2 regions of the Salinibacterium sp. SWN139 genome follow, and region 2 is predicted to be linked to the other one. Evidence: predicted binding sites of a transcription regulator. Region 2 holds the regulator's gene; the other holds the start of a gene.
The links. Region 2 encodes HrcA, which represses chaperone genes, less so after heat shock. Its sites were predicted from a motif close to TTNGCACTCGNNNNNNNCGAGTGCNAA; they were not measured.
Positions count from the first base shown of each region.

Region 1: the regulator HrcA is predicted to act here: its motif matches at 1,998-2,024, upstream of groES (co-chaperone GroES).

Region 1 is NZ_JADYWV010000001.1:845,738-851,512, forward strand. It holds gene I6E74_RS14340 (DUF4190 domain-containing protein) at 1-729, shown strand, start outside; gene I6E74_RS04035 (class I SAM-dependent methyltransferase) at 783-1,973, opposite strand; gene groES (co-chaperone GroES) at 2,098-2,394, shown strand; gene rarD (EamA family transporter RarD) at 2,533-3,477, shown strand; gene I6E74_RS04050 (ABC transporter substrate-binding protein) at 3,534-4,820, shown strand; gene I6E74_RS04055 (ABC transporter substrate-binding protein) at 4,951-5,775, shown strand, end outside.
Region 2 is NZ_JADYWV010000002.1:453,054-458,828, reverse strand. It holds gene I6E74_RS07365 (16S rRNA (uracil(1498)-N(3))-methyltransferase) at 1-659, opposite strand, end outside; gene dnaJ (molecular chaperone DnaJ) at 666-1,766, opposite strand; gene hrcA (heat-inducible transcriptional repressor HrcA) at 1,790-2,812, opposite strand; gene I6E74_RS07350 (DUF4870 domain-containing protein) at 3,024-3,392, shown strand; gene I6E74_RS07345 (DUF4870 domain-containing protein) at 3,519-3,893, shown strand; gene hemW (radical SAM family heme chaperone HemW) at 3,925-5,175, opposite strand; gene I6E74_RS07335 (HAD family hydrolase) at 5,280-5,775, shown strand, end outside.

The DNA of each region.
Region 1 (5,775 bases), on a different contig from region 2:
ACGGCGAAAGCAACGGCGACAAAAGCAACCGCAGCAAAGTCGACAACGGCTAAAGCTGCAACCACCAAGGCTGCGGCGACCAAGGCTGCCGCTGCTAAGACAACAGCGGCCACGACAGCAGCGGCTAAAGCAGCCAACGCAAATGACTCAGCGACACCAGCCACACCATCTGCTGCAACGCCTGCCACCACTACTGCCACATCCGCGGCGGCAGTGACGGCTGGCAGCGCAGCAGCGAGCGTGCCGCCCGTCCCGCCAGCGCCGAAGCCCGCCGGGGCATCAACGGCTGCATCGAGTGCTCCCGTAGCTCCGGCTGTTCCTCCCGCAGCACCAGCCGCTTCTGCGGCGCCTACGGCTGGTGACCCTTACGCGGCTCCGAGTGGAACTCCGGTTCCCGGCTATGCAGACACGACTACTCCTGGGCAGGCTTCGTTCACCCCCGTTCCGGCTGGCCCCCCTCAGGGGCTTTCCATCGCCTCGATGGTCACCGGAATCGCTGGATTGTTGTTTTCCTTCATCTTCATGGGATTCTTGCCTGCGCTGGCCGCGGTTGTTCTCGGCCACCTTGCCCAGAAGAAGCAGAAGTATGCCCGCCCGTTCTGGCTCACCGGTCTCATCACGGGTTACGTTGGAATCGGCCTCAGCCTGATCGTCGGCATCTTTATTGCGATTGCCTTCTTGCTGCCGTTCATCTTCGTTGGTGGAAACGGCTATGGCTACGGCTACTAAGTCTTAACACGTGCCGATTTTCCCGCCTCACTAGTGAGGCGGGAATTTCAGTATTAGGCCGCAGTTGGTGTCACTCGTTGAGCAAGCAGTGCGCGGCGTTTGCCAGCAACGCGCGTCAGAATCAGTGTCGCGCTGTTTTCGCCCTTGAGCGAGAGTGACGTTCTAAAAGTCGCGGGGTCGATGTCGACCCCGCGCTTTTTGATTTCCAACGTGCCGATCTTTCGCGCCGCCAATTCTTTTTTGAGCGAACGCTTGTCGAGAGTGAAGTCCTCGACGATCTCGAAGCAGCTTGCGAACGGGCTCGCGACAGCAGCATCCGCACTGAAGTAAGCGATGGAGGTGTCGAGCATTCGCCCGTTCAGTTGTCGTGCAAGATCCCCGATGAGGCGGGCACGGATGACGGCGCCATCGGGTTCGTAGAGAAACTGTCCGAGTTCTCCAGCGGGTTCGTCTTCGCTGTCGGCGGCTGCCGTGAGTTCAGCAGTGCCATGGTCTCCGATCACGAGGGCTGCGCGCCGAATGCCGGGGCGGGCGACAGCCCCGAACCACAGTCCTAGCTCGACAACTTCGCGTCCAACAGAGATCCACTGGGCTTCGGCGGTGTCAGGGATGAGGTCGCGGTCAATTCCGGGGCCGAGTTTGATGCCCGTTGGATAGCGCTCAGCGAGACCGAACGCAAAGTCGAGGGAGGGCGTCCAGTCGGCGGGGTTAGTGAGACGCACCCGGGCGTCGCGGCGGGCGGGGTCGAGGTAGATACCGTCAATGCCAGCGAGGTCAGTAGTTTCGGCATCGCCGTGAACGACTTGGGCATTGCTCCACGGCGCGAGGTTGAAGCTGGCAATAGCGGCGGTGGTTTCGTCACGCTCAACGGCGGTGACGTTGATCTCGAGGGCGGCGATGGCGAGAGCATCCGCTCCAATGCCACAGCCGAGGTCGGCTACCCACTTCACTCCGGCCTTCGAGAACCGGCCGGCGTGCTGGGCAGCGACGGAAAGGCGAGTTGCTTGTTCGAGGCCGGCCTCGGTGAAGAGCATCCGGTCGGCAAACGGGCCAAACTTGCTGGCGGCTTTCGCGCGAAGTTTGGATTGGCTGAGCACGGCAGCAACCAAGCCGGGGGTGTGGCCGGCCTTGCGAAGCTCGGCGACGGTGCGCACGATTTCGTCACTCGAGTGCCAGGTCGGCAGCGAGTCCAAGAGGCGAAGGCCCTCGGCTGAAAGTAGCTCGCGCAATTCGCTCTGATTCATTCTCTAACCGTATCCGCATCCGTATTGGCACTCACGTTGATCGAGTGCCAACCAAGCCGTATAGTTGATCTGGCACTCCTGCACGGAGTGTGCCAGCCCAAGCACTTTTAGAAAGAGGTCAAACGTGTCGGTGTCCATTAAGCCGCTCGAGGATCGCATTGTTATCAAGCAGGTCGATGCAGAACAGACCACCGCGTCTGGGCTCGTCATTCCTGACACTGCGAAAGAGAAGCCCCAAGAGGGTGAAGTAGTCGCTGTAGGTCCCGGTCGTATCGACGACAACGGAAACCGCGTGCCGCTCGACATCGCAGTTGGTGACAAGGTCATCTACTCCAAGTACGGCGGAACCGAGGTGAAGTACGGCGGAGAAGACCTTCTCGTACTTTCGGCTCGCGACGTTCTCGCTGTCATCGTTCGCTAAGTAGTCTCTCGCTCACGCGATACTAACTTTCTCGTCTCCCGTTCGCGGTGAGGCGTCTCGAAAGCCCAGGGCCTCGGCTCTGGGCTTTCGCCGTTCCCGGTGGCATGTGCGGGCAGCATCCGACCCTAGGATTTAGTAGTGACCTCCACTTCTTCGGCGACTGATCGCGTCTCGCCCAGCGGCCTCGGCTTTGCTGTGTCTGCCTACGTTTTGTGGGGCGCGATGCCGATCGTGTTTTTCTCGCTCAAAGAGTCGGGTGCGATCGAGATTGTCGCGTGGAGAATCGTGTTGTCTCTGGTGTTTTGCGCGGCGCTTCTGGTGGTTACGCGGGGATACGCACGGGTCATGGCGATCGTCCGCGATCGTCGCACCTTCTGGATGTTGGGCTTGGGCGGCGCCTTTGTTGTCGTCAACTGGCTCATTTATGTTTACGCGAGCCTGAACGGCCACATCGTTGAGGCTGCTCTCGGGTATTTCACGAACCCGATCGTCACGGTGCTCCTCGGGGTGCTCGTTCTGCGCGAGCGCCTTCGCCCGCTGCAATGGGTCGCCCTGGCAATTAGTGCGCTCGCCGTTCTCGTCTTGGCCATCGGCTACGGCAGCTTTCCGTGGATCGCGTTGGGCCTCGCGTTCAGTTTTGGCCTTTACGGTCTCGTGAAGAAAAGCGTGGGGCCTAAGGCGGATGCCGTGGGCGGCCTCGCCGTCGAGACAGCATTTTTGACGCCGGTTGCGATTGTTATTCTGCTCGTGCTTGCGGCCAACGGGCAGCTCGCAGCGGGCACGGCGGGACCGGGACACCTCACTTTGACGCTCTTTTTGGGTGCCATCACCGCGATCCCGTTGATTCTGTTTGCTGCTGCAGCGCGGCGATTGCCGCTCACCTATATGGGCTTGGCCCAGTACTTGGCACCAATCCTTCAACTCATTGTTGGGGTCTTTGTGTTCCACGAGGCGATGCCGCCGGAGCGTTGGTTGGGCTTCGCGATCGTCTGGATTGCGCTCGCTATTTTGACCTACGATCTCTTCCGCCACTCTTCGCGCACGCGGCTTGGTTCGGCGGCTGAAGCACCGGGCGCACCGTAGTATTCCGTTGAAGGTGCCTGATCGCCCGAGGTCAGCGCGCGGAGAGAGGTTAGGCAATGACGAGGTTTCGAGCGACTCGACGTGTGGCTGTGGCGGTAACGATCGCGGTGGCTCTCGCTGCGTGCAGTACTCCTACGCCGACCCCCGCTCCGATTGTGGCGTCGACGCCCACGGTCGTTCCCACTTCCGTAGCCACGCCGAGCGGTGATGGTGTTCTTCGTATCGGCACGATTTTTCCGACGAGTGGCACGTTTTCGTTTCTGGCTGCAGCGCAGAAAGCTGGTGTAGCCGCCGCGGTCAAGGAAATTAATGCTGCTGGCGGAGTGAACGGTGAGCCGGTCGAGATCGTCGCGGTCGATTCGGGCGAGGCTAAGAACACGAAGCTTGAGTCGAACTTCAAGACCTTGGTCTCTAAGGATGTCGATGTTGTGATCGGCCCGTCATCGTCGGTGCTGGCGCAGCGAGCAATCCCGTTGGCCATAGACGCGAAGATCCCGCTCATCTCGCCCGCCGCAACGCTGTCGAGTCTCGACGACGTTTTTGATGACGGCTACTTCTTCCGCACCATCCCGGCCTACGACCAGCAGGGCTATGCGCTCGCTGAAACTTTGGCTGGTGGCGACACAACGCAGAGAATCGCTTTTGTCTATGTCGACGATGAGGAGGGCGTAGCGCTGCACGACACGTTCGTCGAAGCGCTCGCCGAGTATGACACCGAACTCGTCGCGGATGAGGTCTTCACGAGTTCAACTACGAAGTTCGACACGATCACCGCCAGCGTGAAGAAGGCAGAACCCGACATCGTGGTGATCGGGTCGACCTATGAAGCTGAGAAGGCAACGAAGGCCGCCATCGAGAAGATCGTCGCGGCCGGATATAAGGGATCGGAGCTCTGGCTCACCTCGCTGAACACGGGCGACTATTCGCAAGCGTTCAAAAACGGCACGCTCAAGGGTGTTCGGGGAGTTATTGAGGGAGCGCAGCCGTCAAAGACTTTTATCGCCACTCTTAAGGACACCAACTCGAAGCTGACGACTTACCGCTACGGGGCAGAAGCCTACGACGCCACGATGCTGGCGGCGCTCGCTGCAATCGTGGCGGGGGACGATGCAGGTGAGGCCATCGCCGGTTCGCTTTACGATGTCTCGAAAAGCGGTGTGAAGTGTCTGAGTTTTGAGGAATGCCTCGAAGTGCTCAAGACCACGAACGACATCGACTACGACGGTGTTTCTGGCCCTGTGAACTTCACTCCCGGTGGCAACGTAGAGCCCGCATTCTGGGGTTATTACACCTACGACGGTGAAAATAAGTTCGTCTTTAAGAGTGGCTCAATCGTCGGCTAGTTCGAGTGCCGCCCGGATTGGGGGCGAGATTCTGACCCTAAATGGCCCGCGCTGAGTTCTCCTTTTCAGCATTGGCCAGTACCGTAACAATGCCGCTCTCTGTTGTGGGTGGTAGATAGGAGCGACTGTGATGACATCCATGCCCTATGGATCACGCGTGTCGCTGCGAGCCCGACGCGGGTTCACGGCAGTTGCAGGCGTGCTCGTTGCGGCCCTCATGCTGAGCGCATGCTCGGTTGAGGAGCCCGTTGAGGAGACCCTTACCCCCAAAGATTTGACTCTCACCGTCGGAGCCTTGGTGCCCGAGTCCGGAGCGCTCGACAAGTTCGGTCCGGCAGTGTCTGCTGCGATCGCATTGGCTGCTCAAGATGTGAATGACGCCAATGCCAAGCTCACGGTGAACGTGGAGTCGGCCGATTCCGGCGACTCCACGGGAACGACCGCCGAGGATGCCGTCACGGAGTTGCTCGCTGCTCGTGCAACGGTGATTATCGGCGGACTCTCCAACGGTATTTCCAAGAAAGTGATCGACACGATCACCGAAGCGGGCGTTGTCGAGATCTCGCCGGCGAACGATTCTCCTGACTTCTCTAACTACGGTGACAACAACCTGTACTGGCGCACCTCGCCGTCTTGTGCGCTCGAAGGCACCGCACTGGGCAACGAGATGGCAGAGCGTATTGGTGAGGGATCAATCGCGATCCTCTCCGAAGACACGCTGTGTGAACCGCTTCTTCCGCGTGCTCTCAGCGAAGCGTTCTTGCGCGGTGGAGGCGAATTGCTTTCTCAAGAGATGATCGATGAAAGCGCGACTGATCTCGATGAGAAGATCGAGCGAGCAATCGCTGCAGAGCCGGATGCCGTGGCGATCGTGGGCTCGAAGCGGGCCGAGAAGATTGCTAAGGCGTTCATCGCTGCCGGTTACTCAGGCGACCAACTCTTCTTCACCGGATTG
Region 2 (5,775 bases):
TCACTGCCCAGCCGAATCGTGGATGCACCGGCCGCTGTCAGGAGCGCTAGCTCGTGATCCGCGACACCGCCCTCCGGCCCCACGACCAAAACGATGTCACGGTCGTCAACCTCAAGGTCGGCGAGCGTCTCCGTGGCTGTGGGCTCGAGCACGAGCATCCGCGTCGTTGACGCGAATGCCGCCAATTGCTTTGTCGTCACAAGATCGAGCACGTCAGGAAGCCACGTGCGCAACGACTGCTTGCTCGCTTCGCGCACAATTGCTGCCCAGCGGTCGCGCCCCTTGGCAACTTTGGGGCCCTGCCACCGCGAAATACTGCGTGCGGCCGACCACGGAATCACGCCATCGACGCCGAGCTCAGTGGCCACTTGCACCGCGAGCTCATCACGGTCGGCCTTAGCAAGAGCCTGGGCGAGGAATACCGCGGGGGTACGCCGGGGCGACTGCTGCACTTCGGCAACCTCAATCGTGAGTTGCGTGTGTTCTGCCGTGACAACCGGCCCCGAGACCACAAGACCCGCACCGTTGCTGATGGCAATGACTTCGCCAACTTTCAACCGTGAAACGGTAACTGCATGGCGCGCTTCGGCGTTGCCGAGCGAAACGGCATCGCCGACACTCGCGTCACCGAGCTCCTCATCGATATAGAGGTGAGCCACGGCGGCCTAGAGGAACCGGTCGCGGAGCTTTGCAAACAAGCCCTGCTGGAACTCGGCAAAGTGCGGTTGCTTGCTCTTGCGTACGGCAGCCAGCTGCTTGAACAAGGTCTGCTCGGCGCCGCTGAGCTTAGTCGGAGTGACCACCTGGATGCCCAGTCGCAAGTCACCACGGCCACCACCGCGAAGGGCCGTGATTCCACGATCCCTGACGGTAAGAACTTCGCCGCTCTGCGTTCCCGGCTTGATCTGCACCTCAACCTCACCGTCAAGTCCGTCAAGCATGACTGTGGTGCCCATGATCGCATCGATCATCTGCACCTCAACGGTCGCGAGCAAGTCGTCGTCAGAGCGGCTGAAAACATCGTGATGGCGAACCTTGATCTCCAAGAACAAGTCACCGTGCGGTCCGCCAGCGGGGCCAACTTCGCCTTGACCAGGCATCTGCAAACGCAGACCCGTCTCAACTCCGGCGGGAATATCGACTGAGATCGTGCGCTGAGCCCGAACGCGGCCCTGGCCTGCACACGTCGCGCACGGGTTCACAATGATGTTTCCGTAGCCGCGGCACGTGCCACACGGGCTTGACGTCATGACGTTGCCGAGAAGGCTGCGCACCTGACGCTGGATCTGGCCGCTGCCCTGACAAATATCACAACGAATTGGCGAGGTTCCGGGTGCCGTGCAGCTGCCCTCACACGTTTCGCAGAGCTCAGCAGTGTTGACCTCGATGTCGCGCGTGACGCCGAACATCGTGTCTTTCAGGCTCACCTCAACGCGGAGTAGCGCATCCTGGCCACGCTCACGACGCGAACGAGGACCAGCGGTCTGGCCGCCACCCCCGCCACCAAAGAATGTTTCGAAAATGTCGCCGAATCCGAAGTTGGCTCCGCCGAATCCTCCGCCGCTGCCACCCATGTCGTACTGCTGGCGCTGCTGCGGATCGCTCAACACGTCATACGCGTGAGTTACCGACTTGAAGCGTTCCGACGCATCCGCGCTCGGATTCACGTCGGGGTGCAGCTCGCGAGCGAGCCGGCGGTATGCCTTCTTGATTTCTTCCGGTGTCGCTTCGCGCGCAACGCCGAGGGCTTCATAGTGATCTGCCAAAGTTCCGATTGCTCCTTACGAGCTCAGTTGTCTTCCAAAAGTCGTGACAGGTACCGCGCTACCGCGCGAACCGCTGCCATGTTGTTCGAATAGTCCATGCGTGTTGGGCCAAGCACTCCCAGCCGCGAAAGTCCGCCGCCGGAGGAGGAATACCCTCCTGTGACGACCGATGTCTCTTCTAATCCAAATTCTGCGTTCTCTCGCCCGATGCGAGTAGAAACTGATCCATTTGCTACTTCCATCTCCCCAAAGAGGCGCAACAACGTTACTTGCTCTTCTATTGCCTCAAGTACAGGAAAAATGCTGCCGGTAAAGTCTTGCTCGGTTCGTGCAAGATTTGCTGTGCCAGCCAACACGAGCTTGTCGGCACGGTTAGCCAACACCTGTTCCACCAAACTCGAGGTCACTAAAGCGACAAAAGGCCGACGTTCAACAGGAAAAACCTCAACGAAACTGGCAAGTCGCTCAGCAGCCTCGGGCAATGACTGCCCGTTGAGAGCCGAGTTGAGTTTCGCCCGCAACTCGCCCAAGAACACATCATCAAGCGCCTCTGGAAGATCAATAAGTCGCTGCTCTACCCGACCAGCGTCGGTGATAAACACCGTCATGATCCGCGTCGCCGTGAGCGGAACTAGCTCCACATGGCGCACCCTGGCCGTTGCCAGCGATGGGTACTGCACGAGTGCGACACTGTTGGTGAGCTGCGACAGCAGGCGAACTGACCGCGCGAGCACGTCATCCAGATCGTCGGCTTGGCCGAGGAACGACTCGATTGCTTGACGCTGCGCACTCGTAAGAGGTCGCAAGTCAGCCAGTTGGTCGACAAACATGCGGTAGCCCTTATCGGTGGGCACACGCCCCGACGAGGTATGCGGCGCCGTAATGAGTTCTTCGTCTTCGAGCAAAACCATGTCGTTGCGAATCGTCGCTGCGGACACTCCAAAAGAATGCCGTTCAACGATCGATTTAGAACCGACAGGCTCGCGCGTAGCAACGTAGTCCTGCACGATGACTCGAAGTACGTCAAGTCCGCGGGCGGAAACCATGCCACCACCCACCTTTCCTGATTGGCACTCAATCCGTTCGACTGCCAATCTTACTCGACACACCGCGACACACCCGTTGCACCGCGCGAGTCATACCGCTAGCGTGTCTTTGTACTTGAGCGCTACCTTTTTGTGGAAATGCTCAGGTGTGACACCGAGCACTTTGATGAAACCCGGGAAGTTCCCTCGTTCACCTGAAAGGCACGAACACATGACTGACGCAAATCCGCAGCCCGCAGCACCCCAGCCGGCCGCACAACTGACCGCTACCGAGGACAACCAGTGGGCATCATTCGCTCACTTGGGCGGAATCATCGGCTTCCTTCCCTCGCTAATCATCTGGTTGGTCTTCAAGGACCGCGGTGCTTTCACTAACACCGAAGCCAAAGAAGCACTGAACTTCCAGATCACGATGGCGATCGCCTACATCATCTCGAACATCCTCACGGTTGTATTTATCGGTGCAATCTTGATCCCGATCGTCTTCATCGTGTCGGTAGTCTTCTCGATCATCGGCTTCACCAAGGCGAAGGACGGCACGAACTACCGTTACCCCTTTGCACTGCGCCTCATCAAGTAGGGTCTTCTTCGCAGTAATGGCCCACATCGGCTAGTCCGAACGGGTTTCGCCCCGAGAGCTTCGGCTCTCGGGGCTTTCTTTTGCCCAACGGGGGCTTGCGGACTAGATTCAGGGTTTAATGGGGTCATGTCTGATTCCACACCACCAACCAACTCGCCGTACGCGCCGATCCAACCAATGAGTCCGAGCGACGAGAAGCTCTGGTCGACGCTGATTCACGTCGGCGGAATCTTCTTCAGCTTCATTCCCGCTCTTATCGGGTACCTCGTGCTCAAGGACCGCGGACCGTTCGTGCGGGCCCACACTCGCACCGCACTTAACTTCCAGATCACGATGGCGATTGCTTACGCGATCGGTGTCGTCCTCACCACGATCTTTATCGGCCTCTTCTTGATCATCGGTGTCGGCATCGTGATCATCATCTTCAGCATCATCGCCGCCGTCGCCGCCAACAAGGGCGAGGCCTACAAGTACCCGCTGACCATCGAGTTCATCAAGTAACTCGACGGTACCGCCCTCACACGGTTTCGCTCTAGACAGGGGCGTCTGCTAGCAAACGTCGCACTACGGCATCCGCTAGCAGGCGCCCCTTGAGCGTGAGATTGATGGTTCCGCCGATCGCGGCCCGGGCATCCACGAGTTCATCAGCGATGAGGCCGGCAACCGCCGTACGGCCGTCTGCATCGAGCGTCGCCGTGGTCAAACCGTTGCGAACGCGCGCCCGCAACAGCACGTGCTCAAGATATTTGCTCGAGTCAGCGAGTGTTTCGCGCCCCGCGCCGGGTGAATGGCCCGCCGCGATACGATCCGCATACGCCGCCGGATGCTTGACATTCCACCAGCGCACACCACCAACGTGGCTGTGGGCTCCGGGGCCAACACCCCACCAGTCATTGCCCAACCAGTAACCGAGGTTGTGACGGCTTGCGTGACTGATCTCGGGATTCTCGTCGCGCTTGGCCCAGTTGCTGACCTCGTACCAGTCGTAACCTGCCGCAGCGAGCTTCGCGTCAGCCAACTCGTACATGTCGGCCTGCAGGTCATCGTTGACCGGGGCAACATCCCCACGCTTGATCTGCGCAGCCAGCTTCGTACCGGTCTCGATAATGAGCGCGTAGGCAGAAATATGGTCGGGATTCTGAGCGATCGCATAGTCAAGCGAGCGCTCCCAATCGGCCAGCGACTCCCCCGGAGTTCCATAAATGAGGTCGAGGCTGACATCCAAACCAACATCGCGCGACCACTCGACAACGAACGGCACGCGCTCGGGATCGTGGGTGCGTTCTAGCGTGGCCAACACATGGGGCACCGCGGACTGCATGCCGAACGACACTCGAGTAAAGCCAGCCTCTTTGAGCGCGAGAAGGTAATCGCGGTCGACAGAGTCGGGATTTGCCTCTGTCGTGACTTCAACATCCGGCATAAAGCCCCACGTATCGCGGGCGGCGGCGAGCATGCGAGTCAGATCAGACACGGGCAGCAGGGTTGGGGTACCGCCGCCGAAGAAGACTGTGGAAGCCCTGCGCGGTGCAACGCCCGCTTGGGTGAGAATCGCGGATGCCTGCGCGATTTCAGCGATCGCTTCGGTCGCGTAGTCAGAGCGCTTTGCCCCACGCAATTCTTCGCCCGTGTAGGTATTGAAGTCGCAGTACCCGCAACGAACCCGGCAGAACGGCACGTGAATGTACACGCTCCAATCCCGGTTCGCCGAGTCAACCGCGACACTCGCGGGCAGCGCTCCGTCGAGAGGAGCAGGATCAGCAATCGGCAACGCACCTGGCACGAACTAATCCCCTTAACAAACGGTGAAGAAAGCGTGCCAGCACTATGACCAGCGGGCACACGTCAATTGTCTCACCTCGGACATGGGAGCATGGATGCGTGACTATGCACATCCTGTGGGACATCGACGGAACGCTCATCCACAATTCGACAGACGGCGCTGCGGTGTACCTCGACGCATTCACCCGCGTCACTGGTGGCCCACCACAGAAGCTCATCACGAATCCCCACGGCAAGACCGAAGGACAGATCCTCACCGACCTGCTCGTGCTTAACGGGTATCCTGCCGCTCTGCTCGAGGATGTCCTCGCCGAGCTCGACATCCGCACTCAAGCGCTGCACGACAACGGCTATGTGCGCTCCGCGGTTGCCGGAGGGCAACACGCCCTTGTCGCCGCCACCGACCGCCGCTGGACAAACGCGCTGCTCACCGGCAACGGACTTCAGCATTCTCGCGTCAAGCTCGTCGCGGCGGGCTACGCAGCCGAAGATTTCAACTGGAAGAACTCGTTCTTCGGTGATCGGTCACCCGACCGCCACCACCTCACGTCCCTTGTGGCGACTGTGCTCGGAGACCAGCCCAGCGTGATCGTCGGCGACA